4 regions of the Streptomyces sp. NPDC041122 genome follow, and region 1 is predicted to be linked to each of the others. Evidence: riboswitches for the same ligand, from Rfam matches in the RefSeq annotation. Region 1 holds a riboswitch; each other region holds the start of a gene.
What was found. Region 1 has a riboswitch for cobalamin ahead of ACZ6B8_RS17010 (energy-coupling factor ABC transporter permease). Riboswitches for the same ligand answer to the same signal wherever they lie in the genome.
Positions count from the first base shown of each region.

Region 2: linked by a shared signal. The riboswitch ahead of ACZ6B8_RS30795 (cobalamin biosynthesis protein) and the one ahead of ACZ6B8_RS17010 (energy-coupling factor ABC transporter permease) in region 1 are both predicted to bind cobalamin.
Region 3: linked by a shared signal. The riboswitch ahead of ACZ6B8_RS00250 (ABC transporter substrate-binding protein) and the one ahead of ACZ6B8_RS17010 (energy-coupling factor ABC transporter permease) in region 1 are both predicted to bind cobalamin.
Region 4: linked by a shared signal. The riboswitch ahead of ACZ6B8_RS03775 (ABC transporter substrate-binding protein) and the one ahead of ACZ6B8_RS17010 (energy-coupling factor ABC transporter permease) in region 1 are both predicted to bind cobalamin.

Region 1 covers NZ_JBVIYQ010000004.1:212,038-215,793, forward strand. Annotated here, with positions in the region: gene cbiQ (cobalt ECF transporter T component CbiQ) at 1-585, opposite strand, end outside; gene ACZ6B8_RS17005 (energy-coupling factor ABC transporter substrate-binding protein) at 592-990, opposite strand; gene ACZ6B8_RS17010 (energy-coupling factor ABC transporter permease) at 987-1,706, opposite strand; cobalamin riboswitch at 1,737-1,920, opposite strand; gene ACZ6B8_RS17015 (diacylglycerol/lipid kinase family protein) at 2,027-3,589, opposite strand.
Region 2 covers NZ_JBVIYQ010000009.1:384,277-388,032, reverse strand. Annotated here, with positions in the region: gene ACZ6B8_RS30805 (inorganic phosphate transporter) at 1-1,281, shown strand, start outside; gene ACZ6B8_RS30800 (hypothetical protein) at 1,294-1,518, shown strand; cobalamin riboswitch at 1,670-1,809, shown strand; gene ACZ6B8_RS30795 (cobalamin biosynthesis protein) at 1,920-2,876, shown strand; gene ACZ6B8_RS30790 (cobyric acid synthase) at 2,873-3,756, shown strand, end outside.
Region 3 covers NZ_JBVIYQ010000001.1:55,937-59,692, forward strand. Annotated here, with positions in the region: gene ACZ6B8_RS00240 (ABC transporter ATP-binding protein) at 1-40, opposite strand, end outside; gene ACZ6B8_RS00245 (FecCD family ABC transporter permease) at 37-1,077, opposite strand; gene ACZ6B8_RS00250 (ABC transporter substrate-binding protein) at 1,149-2,165, opposite strand; cobalamin riboswitch at 2,268-2,452, opposite strand; gene ACZ6B8_RS00255 (VOC family protein) at 2,461-2,973, opposite strand; gene ACZ6B8_RS00260 (AraC family transcriptional regulator) at 2,970-3,756, opposite strand, start outside.
Region 4 covers NZ_JBVIYQ010000001.1:864,941-868,696, reverse strand. Annotated here, with positions in the region: gene ACZ6B8_RS03785 (amino acid permease) at 1-1,363, shown strand, start outside; gene ACZ6B8_RS03780 (M67 family metallopeptidase) at 1,451-1,873, shown strand; cobalamin riboswitch at 1,877-1,997, shown strand; gene ACZ6B8_RS03775 (ABC transporter substrate-binding protein) at 2,042-3,013, shown strand; gene ACZ6B8_RS03770 (FecCD family ABC transporter permease) at 3,094-3,756, shown strand, end outside.

The DNA.
Region 1 (3,756 bases):
GTCGAAGGCCTGCACGAAGGCGGTGGCGCCGAGCGAGGCGAGGGAGCGCCAGGTGGCGGCGCGGGTGGTGTGGCCGAGGCGGGCGGCCTGCGCCTGCCGGATGCGGCTCATGGAGTCCAGGAGCAGGAAGCTCATGCGGTACGTGACGAGCGCCACGTCCACGACGGGTGCGGGCACACCGGCCTTCACCAGCCGGGGCAGCAGGTCCGACATCGGTGTGGTGAACGCGAACAGCAGCACGCCGAGCGAGGCCGCGGAGGTCCGCAGGAGGAGGCCGCCCGCGCGCGCCGGGCCTCCGTCGGCGAGCGTCACGAAGCCCTCGGGGCCGCCGAGTTGGACGAGCAGCGTGAGGGCGCCGGTGACGCAGAAGCCGAGCGGCACGCGGTAGGCACGCCACAGTTTGCGGGGCGGCACGCCCGCGGGTCCGAGCAGCAGGACGAGCGCCGCGGTCAGCACCAGCGCGGCGCCCGGCCAGGGCGGCAGCGAGATGGCCAGGACGGTGAGGCCGAGCCCGAGCACGGCCTTGTCCACGGGGTGCCGGCGGCGCCAGCGACTGCTGTGCGCCGCCGCGTCGATGGGCAGCACGCCGGGTCAGACCTGCCCGGCCCCGGACCGGCCGGCCTCCTGGCCGGCCGGGGTGCCGGCCGCGGCACCGGTGGACCGCTCCGCGTCCGCCTCCTGCGCCACCGTCTGCTCCGCGCCCTGGCGGCGTCCCTTGCGCAGCCCGAAGTAGTAGGCGAGGACACCGGCGCCCATGGCCGCCTGCAGGGCGAAGAGCGCCGACTCGATCTCCCCGGAGGGGGGTTCGTACAGTGGCGAGAACCACGGCTTGTAGTCCGGCTTGATCTCGGTGATCGCGGTCTCGGCCTGCGCGTCGGCGCCGGCGAACGGCTCCTTCTCGTCGTCGCCGAGCCCGAGCGCCACGGGCAGCACCGCGAGCGCGGCGACCACCACGAGCAGCAGGATGTTGATTTTCGCGTTCCGGCTCATCGGGCGCTGGCCCCCGTCTCCGTCTTGGTCGTCGTCACGTCCGGCGTGCTCTTGCGCTGCATCAGCACGCCGAGCCGGGTGAGCTCGCCCCTGCTGGACTGCACGAGCAGCCGCATCACCAGGACGGTGAGCAGTCCCTCGCTGATCGCCAGCGGGATCTGCGTGACGGCGAAGATTCCGCCGAACTTGCCCAGAGCCCCGAGGAATCCGCTGCTGGGGTCGGGGAACGCGAGCGCCAGCTGAACACTGGTGACGCAGTACGTGGACAGGTCGGCGACGAACGCACCGAAGAACACGGCGACCATGAGCGGGACGTCGAACCGCTTGAGGAGCCGGTAGACCGCGTATCCGGCCCAGGGGCCGACGATCGCCATCGAGAAGGCGTTGGCGCCCAGGGTGGTGAGCCCGCCGTGGGCGAGCAGCAGGGCCTGGAAGAGCAGGGTGATGGTGCCCAGCACCGTCATGATGGGCGGCCGGAACAGGATCGCTCCGAGCCCGGTTCCCGTCGGGTGCGAGCAACTGCCCGTGACGGACGGGATCTTCAGTGCGGACAGGACGAACGTGAAGGCCCCGGAGGCGCCGAGGAGCAGCGTGCTCTCCGGGTGTTCCTTGACTTCACGGGTCAGGGAGCGGACTCCGTGGACGACGAACGGCGCGGACGCTACGCCCCAGGCGATCGCGTGCGCCGGTGGGAGGAAACCCTCGGCTATGTGCATGGCTCGGCAGACCCTCTCCAGCACCTCGTGGATGGACAACGCGCCTTGGCCGGTCTCCTGGCTGACGGGTCGTACCGACCGGACTCCGCCTTCCCGGGTGCGTGCGCACCCAGTGGCTGCCGCGAGGGCTGGAGCCGGACTTCCCGATCACAGTGGCGAGGGCCGCACCGGCATCACACCGGATTTCCCGTTCACCAAGGCGTGGCGACATTAGTGCGCAACTGATCTGCTGACAACTTGCGCACGGGTTGCGGCGGTGGCACACGCGAGCGCGTGTACCACCGCGTACGCCCCTGATCAGCGGCCGTGTGGCGGGTGGGTCAGCGGAGCCACTGGTCCTGGTCGGCGGGCCGGTAGAGGGTGAGGGCCTTGGGGAGCTTGTCGAGCACGAGCCGCTGGTACGTGGTGTCGGTCACCTCGCCGTCGTAGGCGAGGTGCGGGTCGCCCTCCACGACTTCCAGCTCGAGCCGGCGCACCTGGGCGGTCGTCAGGACACGGGAGTTGTGCAGGGTTCCGGTCAGGACGGCGAGGAGCAGCCGGGTGCGGGCCAGCGGAGTGCCGGCCTCCACGGCGCGGACGTCGAGGAGCCCGTCGTCGAGCTGGGTGCGGTAGGTCGGGGCGAAGCCCGCCGGGTGGTAGATGCCGTTGCCCGCGAAGAGCAGCCAGATGCGGCGCGGCCGGCCGTTGATCACCACGGAGAGCGGGGCGCCCGTCGCCAGAACCTTGGCGAGGCCGATGACGAGCGCGGGCCACTTGCCGATGCGCTTCTCGAGCCGCTCCCGGGCATGGACCAGGTCCGAGTAGACGCCGATGCTGAACGTGTTGAGGAAGAGCTGCTGTTCGCCGCGGGCCTCCAGCTCGCGGGTCGGCGCCTCCTGTGTGCCGCCGGTGGCGGCGCCGGGCTGCTGATAGGCGGAGGCGCGTCCCACGTCGGAGGTGACGGCGTCGCCGGACCCGATGGCGCGGGTGACGTCTTCCAGCGTCACGTTGCCGAGGTCCACGGCGAAGTGGTTGAAGGTGCCGCCGGGGAAGACGGCGAGGGGGACCTGGTGCCGTGCCGCCGTGACGCTGCCCGCGTTGACCGTGCCGTCGCCGCCGCACACCCCCAGCGCCCCGCCGTCCGCGACGGCGCGCTGCGCGGCCGCTTCCAGGAGGGCCACCAGATCGTCGCCGGGTTCGAAGACCGTGATCGACGCTTCGGGGAGCAGGGTGCGCAGGGTGTCGGCGGTGTCCCTGCTCCAGGCGACGCCGGAGGACGGGTTGACGACCACGTGCAGGCCCTGGCCGTCCTTGAGCGCGGGGGCCGGCCGGCGCGGCGGAGCGCCCGCGGCCGCCGCCGCGGGCTTCACGGGCCACCAGCGGCAGGTGAGCAGCGCGGCCCCCACTCCGATGAGGGCTCCGGCGGCCGTGCGGCCGCGGTGGTCGAGGCCCTTCTGGCCGCGCGCGTAGGCGAGACCGGCCGCGAACGGCAGGACGCCCAGGCCGTGCCGGGGCGACTCCATGACGACCGCCGAGGTGAAGGCGGTTGCCGTGGCTATCGGGCTGGCGGGCAGCGAGGCGGTGCGGGGGCGAGGGAACAGCGCGGGCAGGCCGTCCAGGACGGGGCGGGCGCTGCGGGCCGCGGGCTTGGCCACCGCATGGTTCACAGCTGTGACGATCGCCACCGATCCGAGCCCCCGCAGGGCAGCCCTGCGGGCGCTCCTGTCCCCCGAGAGACCCAGTGCCGTGGCGGCGCCCAGCCATACGGCGTCGTGCTCGACCACCGTACGGAGCGCCCGTGTCACGGCCCCGCCGCGAGCGGGGCCCACCAGGTCGAGGGCGGCGGCCAGCCGTTTGCCCGGCCCCGGGCCCGGCACCTTCCACCGCTGAACAGATCGCTTCATTCGCTCGCCACACCTCTGCACTTGTAAAGAATCCGCAGCACGCGGCCGGAACGGACCAGGACGAAGTCCCAGCCTACCCGCGCCGATCCCGCCCACTCCGCTCGGTCCGGCGCACGCACCGGCCGCGGAGCCACGCGGGGCTGCCCCGGAAAGAGTGACGTCACGCG
Region 2 (3,756 bases), on a different contig from region 1:
CTTCTCCTCGGGATCGTGATCGTCACCGCTCTCGTGTTCGATTTCACGAACGGTTTCCACGACACTGCCAACGCGATGGCGACGACCATCTCGACCGGCGCTCTCAAGCCCAAGACGGCGGTGGCCATGTCCGCCGTGCTCAACCTCGTCGGCGCCTTCCTCTCCGTGGAGGTCGCCAAGACGATCTCCGGCGGCATCGTGAACGAGGACGGCCTCAAGACAGAGGTGATCTTCGCCGCGCTCGTCGGCGCGATTCTCTGGAACCTGCTGACCTGGCTGGTGGGCCTGCCCTCCAGCTCCTCCCACGCGCTCTTCGGCGGTCTCATCGGCGCCGCGGTCATGTCGATGGGCTGGTCGTCGATCAACGGCGGCACCGTCGTCACCAAGATCCTCATCCCGGCCGTCGCGGCCCCGCTCGTGGCCGGCATCGCCGCGACGCTGGCCACCCGGCTGACGTACCGGATCGGCCGCAACACCGACCAGAAGGCCACCGCCAAGGGCTACCGCGCGGGCCAGATCGCCTCCGCGGGACTCGTCTCGCTGGCCCACGGCACCAACGACGCGCAGAAGACCATGGGCATCATCACGCTCGCCCTGATCACCGGCGGCGTCCTGAACCCCGGCGCCAACCCCCCGATGTGGGTCATCGTCTCGGCCGGTGTCGCCATCGCGCTCGGCACCTACCTCGGCGGCTGGCGCATCATCCGCACGATGGGCAAGGGCCTGACCGACCTCGCGCCGCAGCAGGGCTTCGCCGCCCAGACCAGCGCCGCGACGGCGATCCTCGCCTCCTCGCACATCGGCTTCTCGCTCTCCACCACCCAGGTCTGCTCGGGCGCCGTGATGGGCGCGGGCCTCGGCCGCAAGGGCGGCGTGGTCCGCTGGTCGACCGCCACCCGGATGTTCGTCGCGTGGGGCCTGACCCTGCCGGCCGCCGGTCTGGTCGGCGCGGGCGCCGAGTTCCTCACCAAGCAGGGCCCCTGGGGCGTCGCGGCCACCGCGGCCCTCCTGGTCGCCGGGGCGAGCGTGATCTGGGTCCTCTCCCGCCGCGACTCCGTCGACCACACCAACGTCACGGACGACGAGATCCGCCCCGACGGCATCCCGGCCGCCGAGCCCGCGGGCGTCGTGACCACCGCGATCGCCGCCGTCACCCCGCCCCCGGTGGGCGCGATGGCCGCCTCCGTCCTGCCGGGCTCCCCCGTCAAGGCCACCGTCTCGGCCCCGACCACCACCACGACCGGTGCCATGGCGGACCCCGCCCGGCCCGCGACCGTGTAAGGACAGACCAGCATGAGCATCGACTGGGCAGCTCTCGGCTCCGTGTTCGGAGTCAGCCTCGCGGTGACGGTGGCCCTGGTGGGCCTGTTCACCCTCGGCATCGTCGGCCTCTCCAAGCAGGAGACGGCGGCCGCCTCCACCGGTGGCTCCGCGGCCCTGGCGCGCACCGGCGCGTACGCCTGCTTCGCGCTCTGCGCGGCGGCGGTGGCGTACGGCATCTTCCTGATCGTCGCCTGACGGCACGGGCGCCGTCCGGCGGCGGCGCTCCCGGGTGGGGCGCGGAGCGTGACACACGCTCCGCGCCCCACCCGTGTGCGTGGGCCCTGATGTGAGTCCCGGTGTGGGGCCCAACACACTCTCCCGCCGCAGGTCAACGGCGAGTTGACGGGCCTTCGCGGGCCGTGGTGGACTGCCGGGGCCAACCACGGCGGCAGAAGAGGAAGCCGGTGCGAATCCGGCGCGGTCCCGCCACTGTCACCGGGGAGTCCCTCCCCGCGAGCCAGGAACTCTCGCCGCCGATCACGTCGAACCAGGGCGCGGACACCCTGAGTGAGGACATATCGCCATGCCCGGCCGCCCGGTGCCGCCCCTGCCCCTGAGTACGAGCTCGCTCCTCAGCGCGGCGACGGGCTGACCCCATGAGTGCCGACCGCGACTTCGCGTACGGCGCCGCCGCCGGCCTCCTCGGCGACCTGCTCCTCGGCGATCCCCGCCGGGGCCATCCGGTCGCCGCGTTCGGCCGTGCCGCGGCCGCCGTCGAGCGGACGCTCTGGCGCGACCACCGCGGCTGGGGCGCGCTGCACACCCTGGTGTGCGCCGGGGGCGCGACGGGCGCCGCCGTCCTCGCCACCACGCTCGTACGCCGCTCACGTGCCGGATCCGTGGCGCTGACCGCCGCCGCCACCTGGGCCGTCGTCGGCGGCACCTCGCTCGGCCGGGAGGCGCGGGCCGTCGGCGGGGCGCTGGCGGCCGGCGACCTCGAGGTCGCGCGGGAGCGGCTGCCGCATCTGTGCGGGCGGGACCCGCAGGCGCTGGATGCGGACGGCATCGCCCGGGCCGTGGTGGAGTCCGTCGCCGAGAACACCTCCGACGCGGTGGTCGGGGCCCTCGTATGGGGCGCCCTCGCCGGGGTGCCCGGCCTGGTCGCTTTCCGGGCCGTGAACACGCTCGACGCGATGGTGGGGCACAAGTCGGCCCGCCACCGGCGGTACGGATGGGCCTCCGCCCGGCTCGACGACGTCTTCGGGTGGCCGGGGGCGCGGCTGACCGCGGGGCTCGCGGCGCTCGCCGGGGACGCGCCGCGAGGGGCCCTGCGCGCCTGGCGCGCGGACGCCGGCAAGCACCCGAGCCCGAACGCCGGACCCGTCGAGGCGGCCTTCGCCGGGGCGTTGGGCGTCCGGCTCGGGGGGACGCTCTCGTACGGCGGGCGGATCGAGCACCGGCCGGTGCTGAACGGGGAGGGGCGCGAGGTGCGGGTGGCCGACATCGACCGGGCCGCGAAGCTGTCCCGGCGCGTCGGGCTGCTCGCCCTGGGAACGGTGGTGGGCGCCCGCTGGGCGCTGCGGTCGGCGAGGTCGGGGAGAGGGAAAGCATGAGCGGTGGACTGCTGGTCGCCGGGACCACATCGGACGCCGGGAAGAGCGTCGTCACCGCCGGTATCTGCCGGTGGCTGACCCGCAAGGGCGTGTCCGTCGCGCCGTTCAAGGCGCAGAACATGTCCCTCAACTCCTTCGTCACCCGCGAGGGCGCCGAGATCGGGCGGGCGCAGGCCATGCAGGCGCAGGCCGCCCGTGTCGAGCCGAGCGCGCTGATGAACCCCGTCCTGCTCAAGCCGGGCAGTGACCGCTCCAGCCAGGTCGTCCTGATGGGCAGGCCCGTGGGCGAGATGAGTGCGCGTGGCTACCACGGCGGGCGCCAGGCGCAGCTGCTCGACACCGTCGTGGGCTGCCTGGAGGAGCTGCGCGGCACGTACGACGCCGTCATCTGCGAGGGAGCGGGCAGCCCCGCGGAGATCAACCTCAGGCGCACCGACATCGTGAACATGGGCATCGCGCGCGCCGCCCGCTTCCCCGTCCTGGTGGTCGGCGACATCGACCGGGGCGGGGTGTTCGCCTCGTTCTTCGGCACGACCGCGCTGCTGAGCCCGGCCGACCAGGAGCTCGTCGCGGGCTATCTGGTGAACAAGTTCCGCGGGGACGTCTCCCTCCTCGCACCGGGGCTGGACATGCTGCTCGGCCTCACCGGGCGGCGCACCTTCGGGGTGCTGCCGTTCCAGCACGGGCTCGGCATCGACGAGGAGGACGGTCTTCGGGTCTCCCTGCGGGGCGCCGTCCGGGAGTCCGTGGTCGCCCCGCCGGCCGGCGAGGACGTGCTGCGGGTCGCGGTGTGCGCCGTGCCGCTGATGTCCAACTTCACGGACGTGGACGCGCTGGCCGCCGAGCCGGGCGTCGTCGTGCGGTTCGTGGACCGGGCCGA
Region 3 (3,756 bases), on a different contig from region 1:
GCAGGCCCGCCGTTTCCGTGCGCGCCACGTCGTACGTCACGACACCCTCCGCGTCCGGTACAGCACCGCCACGAACGCCGGTACGCCGATGAGTGACGTCACCACGCCGACCGGGACCTCCTGCGGGTCCAGGGCCGTGCGGGCCAGCGTGTCCACCCAGACCAGGAAGACCGCGCCGGCCAGCGCGGTGACCGGGAGCAGCCGGGCGTGCCCGGAGCCGACGAAGGCGCGGGCCGCGTGCGGCAGGACCAGGCCGACGAAGCCGATGGCCCCCGCCGAGCTGACCAGGGCCGCCGTCAGCAGTGCCGTCGTGCAGAGCAGGATGATCCGGGTGCGGGCCACCCGGACGCCCAGCGTCGCCGCCGCCTCCTGCCCGAAGGCGAACGCGTCGAGCGTCCGGGCGTGCGCGAGGCAGACCAGCAGCGTCACCGCGAGCACCGCGGCGCACAGCCACACGTCGGTCCAGCCGATGCCGCTGAGCGAGCCGAGGAGCCAGAACAGCACGCCCCGCGTGGTCTCGGCGTCGCCCGCGGTGAGGATCACGAACGAGGTCAGCGCGGAGAAGAGCTGCATCGCGGCGACGCCGGAGAGGACGACCCGGTCCGTGGTGTCGCCCAGGGTGTGGCTCAGGAGCAGCACCAGCGCGAACGAGCAGAGCGCGCCCACGAAGGCGCCCGCCGAGACCGACACCGCTCCCCCGCCGACGCCGAGGACGACGACCGCGACCGCTCCCGTGGACGCCCCGGAGGAGACCCCGAGGACGAAGGGGTCGGCGAGCGGATTGCGGAGCAGGGACTGCATGACGGCTCCGCAGACCGCGAGGCCCGCGCCGCAGACCGCGGCGAGCAGGGTGCGGGGCATCCGCAGGTTCCAGACGATGCCGTCCCTGATCGGGGTGAGCGGGGTGTCGCCGAGACCGAGGTGGGCGCCGACGGTCGACCACACGTCGGGCACGGAGATGTCGGCCGGGCCGATGGTGACGGCCACGGATACGGAGAGGACCAGCGCGGCGACGCCGGCCGCCCAGAGCAGCCCCAGGCGCACGCGGCCGGGGGCGGCGCCGGAAGGGTCGTCCAGGACGGCTCCCGGATCCGTACCCGTACCTACACCTGTACCCGTACCCGCTTCCGGCGCCGTCCCGCTCTCCGTCACTTGGCGAGCCCGAACTTCCGCAGCCCCGCCGCCACTTGTTCGATGCCGTCGACCGTACGGATCGTGGGGTTCATCGCCTGGCCGCTGAGCAGGACGTACCGCTTCTTCTTCACCGCGGTGAGGTTCTTCGTCGCCGGGTTGGTCTCCAGGAACCTGATCTTCGCCGCGGCGCTCTCCGCGGACTGCGACTTGCGTGTGAGGTCGCCGAGGACGAGGACGTCGGGGTCGCGGTCGGCGACCGTCTCCCAGTTGATCTGCGGCCACTCGTCGTGCGTGTCGTCGAAGACGTTCTTCGCGCCGAGTTCGCGGGTGATGATGCCGGGGGCGCCGCAGCAGCCCGCCAGGTACGGGGCGTCGGAGTTGGCGAACCAGTACATGAGGCGGGTGTCGGACGCGGACGCCCGGATGTTCTTCGTCGCCTTCGTGACGCGGCGCTTCAGGTCGGCGATCAGTTTCTCGCCGCGCCGCTCGACGTGGAAGACCTTCGCGAGGTCGCGCACCTCGCCGTAGACCGTGTCCATGGTGAGGGTCTGCACGCGCTTGCCGTCGCCGGCGCCGTCGTTGTCCTTGCCCGCGCAGTCGCTGGGCGAGACGTAGACGGGGACGCCGAGCTCGGTGAACTTCGAGCGGTCGGCGACCCCGCCCTTGCCGACGGTGTAGAGGAAGGAGGCGCTGACGAAGTCCGGCTCCTTGTCGAGGACCTTCTCCAGCGAGGGGTAGCGGTCGGCGAGCCGATCGACCTTCGCCTCGTCCTTCGCCAGGTTCTTCAGGACCGGGTCGGTCCAGGTGCCGGTGCCTGCCATCCGGTCGGCGAGGCCGAGCGAGAGCAGGATCTCCGTGGAGCCCTGGTCGAGGGAGACGGCCCGCCGCGGCGCCGCCGTGACCTCGGCCTTCTTGCCGCAGGAGGTGACCGTGACCGGATAGCCGTCGGCGCCCTTGCCCGCCGGCTTGCCCGCCGAGCCGCCGCCGCACGCGGTGAGCGCGAGCAGGCAGGCGCAGAGGAGGGCGGACATGCGGACTGGCGTGGATATACGGGCTGTCGAGGACACGTGATCCTTCGGGTCTCGCGGCTCATACGCGGAGCCTGGCCTGCGTCACGACCTCCGCCGCCCGGTGCGCGGACGGAGGTGCCAGCAGGTCTTCGGACTCGGGATCGACCGGGCGGGGCGCCTTCCCGGGCGTCCTGAGACGCCCAGTGGCCGTGGCCCCGCCCGTCCCCCTCACCGCTGCGCGTCAGTTCCGGATTCGCACCGGATTCCCTGGCCCAGGTGTGGGTTTGACTGGCTTGCGCAAGTTATCACGCACCCGTCACGCGCTCGGGCGGGCCGTCGGCGCGGGCCGCGGCTCGCCGGGGTAGGTGCCGAAGGACCAGCGGTTGCCCTCCGGATCGGCGATGCCGAACTCGCGGCTGCTGTAGGGCTTGTCCTCGATCTCGCTGGTGATCTCCACGCCCGCCGCGGTGAGGCGCCGGTACAGCTCGTCCACCTCGGCGGTGACGATGTAGGCGCCCGCGGCGCCCGGCTTTCCGCAGGTGGCCGAGGACTCCGGGTCGTACGAGCCGAGCATGATGCCGCCGCCCTCGGGCCAGTCGAGCTGGGCGTGGGCGACGCGGCCCTCGTCCTCGTAGACGGCCGTGCGCAGGAAGCCGACGGTGCCGACGAGGAAGTCGATCAGGGCGAGGGCGTCCGCGGCCTGCACGCCCGGCCAGATGGCGGGTGCGGGGGTCACGCGGGTGTCAGGGGTGTCAGTGGTGTCAGGGGTGTCAGGGGTGTCAGGGGTGTCGAATCGCTGTTCCGTCTGGGTCTTCGGTGTGGTGTTCATGGCTTCGATTCTTCGCCTCCGCCGTGTGCCCCGGCTTGGATATTCCGGCACTCTTCGGCCAGCCAGCGGGTGGGGCTGGCCCCTGTGTACTGCCGGAAGTCACGGACCAGGTGGGAGTGGTCGTAATAGCCGGTGTCGGCCGCGACCCGGGCGAGGTCGGGCCGGTCGCCCGCCGCGACGGCCCTGGTCACGGCGGCCTTGGCGTGCTGGAAGCGCATCAGGCGGGCGGCCTGCTTGGGGCTCAGTCCGGTCTCGGCGCGGAACAGCGCGGTCAGCCGGCGCTCGCTGAGCGCGACGTGCCGGGAGAGGCCGCCGAGCGTACCCGCGCCGCGGTGCCGGGCCAGCCACGCCCATGCCGCGGCCACCTCGGGCCGTACGGATCCCGTGGCGCGGTCGGTGGACGCGAGGCGCCGCAGATAGCCGGAGAGGAGATCGAAGCGGTCCGCCCAGCGGTCCAGCTCGCAGAGCCGCTCGCGGACCTCGCCCGCGCGGGCGCCGAACACGTCGGTGCCGGCGACGACGAGCTGTCCGGCCAGCTCGGCGGCGGGCGCGCCGAGCAGCGCGCGGGCCGCGAGGGGGTGCACGGCGAGCTGGATGCCGGCCTCGTGCTCGGGCTGGACGACGTAGGCGGGGCTCTGGTGCAGGCCGCCCACCACGATGTCGGTGCGCGCCGCCGCCGGGCCGGTGGCCCGGTCCGGGGATTCGCCGGTGGCGATGGGGCCGTCGAGGGAGAAGATCACCGTCAGGTAGGGCGACGGGAGTCCGCGGTGCAGGGCGGGGCGC
Region 4 (3,756 bases), on a different contig from region 1:
CGGCCTGTTCCTCGGCGCGGGCAAAGCCATCCACAAGGCAGGGCCCAGCCTCATCCTGGCGTACGCCATCGCGGGCCTCGTCATCTTCTTCATCATGCGGGCGCTCGGCGAGCTCCTCATGTACCGGCCCGTGTCCGGCTCCTTCTCGGAGTACGCACGCGAGTTCATGGGCCCGTTCTTCGGATTCGTGACCGGCTGGACGTACTGGCTCTTCTGGGTCGTCACCGGCATCACCGAAGTCACCGCGGCCGCCCAGTACATGCAGTACTGGACCCATGACTCATTCCCGCAATGGGCCTACGCGCTGGTCTTCACCGTCATCCTGTACGGCGCGAACCTCATCTCCGTGAAGCTCTTCGGTGAGCTGGAGTTCTGGTTCTCGATGGTCAAGGTCACCGCCATCATCGGCATGATCCTGATCTGCGTCGGCATCCTCACCATCGGCTTCTCCGACGCCGGGGACACCGCCTCCGTGACCCACCTCTGGGACGACGGCGGCTTCTTCCCCAACGGCATCGGCTCCACGCTGATGACCCTGCAGATCGTGATGTTCGCCTTCCTCGCCGTCGAGCTGGTCGGCGTCACCGCGGGCGAGTCCAAGGACCCCAAGACCGTCCTGCCCAAGGCCATCAACACCGTGCCGTGGCGCATCGCCGTCTTCTACGTCGGCGCGCTCATCATGATCCTGTCGGTTGTCCCGTGGACCTCGTTCAAGCCGGGCGTCTCGCCGTTCGTGAAGGCCTTCGAGGAGATGGGTCTCGGCGTCGGCGCCGCGATCGTGAACTTCGTGGTCCTCACCGCCGCGCTCTCCTCCTGCAACTCCGGCATGTACTCCACCGGCCGCATGCTGCGCGACCTCGCGCTCAACGGCCAGGGCCCGAAGTTCTTCACCAAGCTCACGAAGAACGGCCTGCCGCTGACCGGCACCACGGTCTCCGCCGCCTTCATGCTCGTCGGCGTCTGGATCAACTACCAGTGGCCGGGCGAGGCGTTCAACTACGTCGTCTCCTTCGCGACCATCTCCGGCATGTGGGCCTGGATCATGATCCTCGCCTGCCAGATCCGCTACCGCCGCAAGGCCGACCGCGGCGAGCTGCCGCAATCCACGTTCCGCGCCCCGGGCGCGCCGTACACCAGCTGGTTCGCGCTCGCCTTCATCGGCATGGTCATCGTGATGATGGGCGTCGACAAGGACGCGCGCATCTCGCTGTACGCCGCGCCGGTGTGGGCCCTGATCCTGACGGTCTCCTACCTCGTGCTCAAGAGCCGCAACCCGCAGGCTGCCGCCTTCACCAAGCAGAAGGTCGGCGCCCAGGGCGGCACGGACGGCCCGTCCGACGGCGACCCGCTCAGCAAGGACTGACCGGCCCCCCAAGGCCGATGTCCAGCATTCGGGCCCGCCCGTACCACACTTCGGTACGGTGCGGGCCCTCTGCTTATCCTGGCTCCCATGCTGACCATCACCCAGGCCCTCCACGACCAGATCGTCGCGCACGCGCGCAAGGACCACCCCGACGAGGCCTGCGGCGTGGTCGCGGGGCCGGAGGGCACCGACCGGCCCGAGCGGTTCATCCCGATGCTGAACGCCGCGCGCTCGCCCACGTTCTACGAGTTCGACTCGGGTGACCTGCTCAAGCTCTACCGCGACCTCGACGACCGCGACGAGGAGCCGGTGATCGTCTACCACTCGCACACGGCGACCGAGGCCTACCCCTCGCGCACCGACATCACGTACGCCAACGAGCCCGGCGCGCACTACGTCCTGGTCTCCACCGCCGACACCGACGGCGCGGGCCCCTTCCAGTTCCGCTCGTACCGGATCGTGGACGGCGAGGTCACCGAGGAAGAGGTAAAGGTCGTCGAGGCATACTGAGCTTCACTCATGAGGGCGGCAGGACCCAGGAAGCCGGTGCGAACCCGGCACGGTCCCGCCACTGTGACCCCGGCCCCGCGCAGGGCCGGGGGAGTCAGGAACTGACCTGCCGCCTTTCTCCACGCAACGCAGGGGACGCGGAAATCCCCTGGAGGAGGCAGCTCAGCCATGTCCCGCCGCCACACCGGCATACGCGCGCTCGCCGCGGCCACCCTGCTCGTCCCGCTCGCCGCGTGCTCGTCGGCGGACACCGACGGCGACACGAAGCCCGCCGCGCGGGCGGCCGGATTCCCGTACACCGTCACCAACTGCGGCGTGCGGACGACGTACGACGCGCCCCCGAAGCGCGCCGTCACCATGAACCAGCACACCACCGAAGTGATGCTGGAACTCGGCCTGCAGGACCACATCGCCGGCACCGCCTATCTCGACGACAAGGTGCTGCCGAAGTACGAGAAGGCGTACAGGTCGCGCCCCGTGCTCGCCGAGGAATACCCCTCGTACGAGAAGCTGCTCGCCGCCAATCCCGACTTCGTGTACGGCGGTTACCCGAGCGCCTTCCTCGCGGGCGACGGCCGCAGCCGCTCCGCGCTCGCGAAGTCGGGCATCAAGACCCGCCTGAACGTCGAGGGCTGCGCGAACAAGCCCGTCTCCATGGACGACGTCTACCGCGAGGTCCGCGAGGTCGGCGCCACCTTCGGGGTGCGCGACCGTGCCGAGAAGTGGGTCGCGGGCGCCCGCCGCGAACTCACCGCCACCGCGAAGAAGTCCCGGGGCGAGAAGGCGCGGTCCGTCTTCGTCTACGACAGCGGCGACAAGACCGCGTTCACCGCCGGCGGCCGCGGCATCGGCAACGACATCATCGAGCGGGCCGGCGGCCGCAACGTCTTCGCCGACGTCGACAAGTCCTTCACCGACGCCTCCTGGGAGAAGGTCGTCGAGCGCGGGCCCGAGACCATCCTGATCCTCGACTACGGCGCCACGACCGTCGCCCAGAAGAAGAAGCGCCTCCTGGAGGATCCGGTCCTGCGGGACGTCCCGGCCGTCAGGAACAAGCGCTTCGCGGTGCTGCGACTGTCGGACGTGGTCACCGGCGTACGAGCACCGGAGGCGGTGAGGAAGCTGGCGGCGCAGCTGTGAGGCGCACCCGGGCATTCCAGCCCGTCCGGCGTTCGAGGACGAGCCCGAAGGGCGATCGACGGGACGCACGGGGTCGGCGCCTGGTCGTTCTGACGGTACTCACAGTCACCCTCGCGGCAGCGATACTCGCCGGGCTGGCCCTGGGCTCGGTCCGGATCCCGCCGGGCCAGGTCCTGGACATCCTCACGGGGCGGGCCGGACCCTCCCCCTTCCGCACCATCGTGCTGGACGTCCGCCTCCCCAGGGTCCTGCTCGGCGCAGCCGTCGGCGCGGGCCTCGCCGTCATCGGCACCGTCCTGCAGGCCCTCGTCCGCAACCCGCTCGCCGACCCGTTCCTGCTCGGTGTCTCCTCCGGCGCCTCCGTCGGCGCGGTCTCCGCCATCGTGCTCGGCGGCGTCTTCGGCCTCGGCACCGCCCTGTCGACCACCGTCACCATCCCGGCCGCGTCCTTCGCGGGCGCGCTGGTCTCCCTGGTCCTCGTCCACGGCCTGGCCCGAAGCGGGGGCGGCGGCCTCGCCACCGGCCGGCTGATCCTCGCGGGCGTCGCCGTCTCCTACATCCTCACCGCGCTCACCAGCCTCATCCTGGTCACCGCCGACAGCGCGGACCACCTCAAGGAGGTCCTGTACTGGACGCTCGGCGGCCTCGGCAGCGCCCGCTGGGACATGCTCGCCCTGCCCTGCACCGTCCTGCTCCTCGGCACGGCCCTCCTGACGGCCCTGGCCCGCCCCCTCGACCTGCTC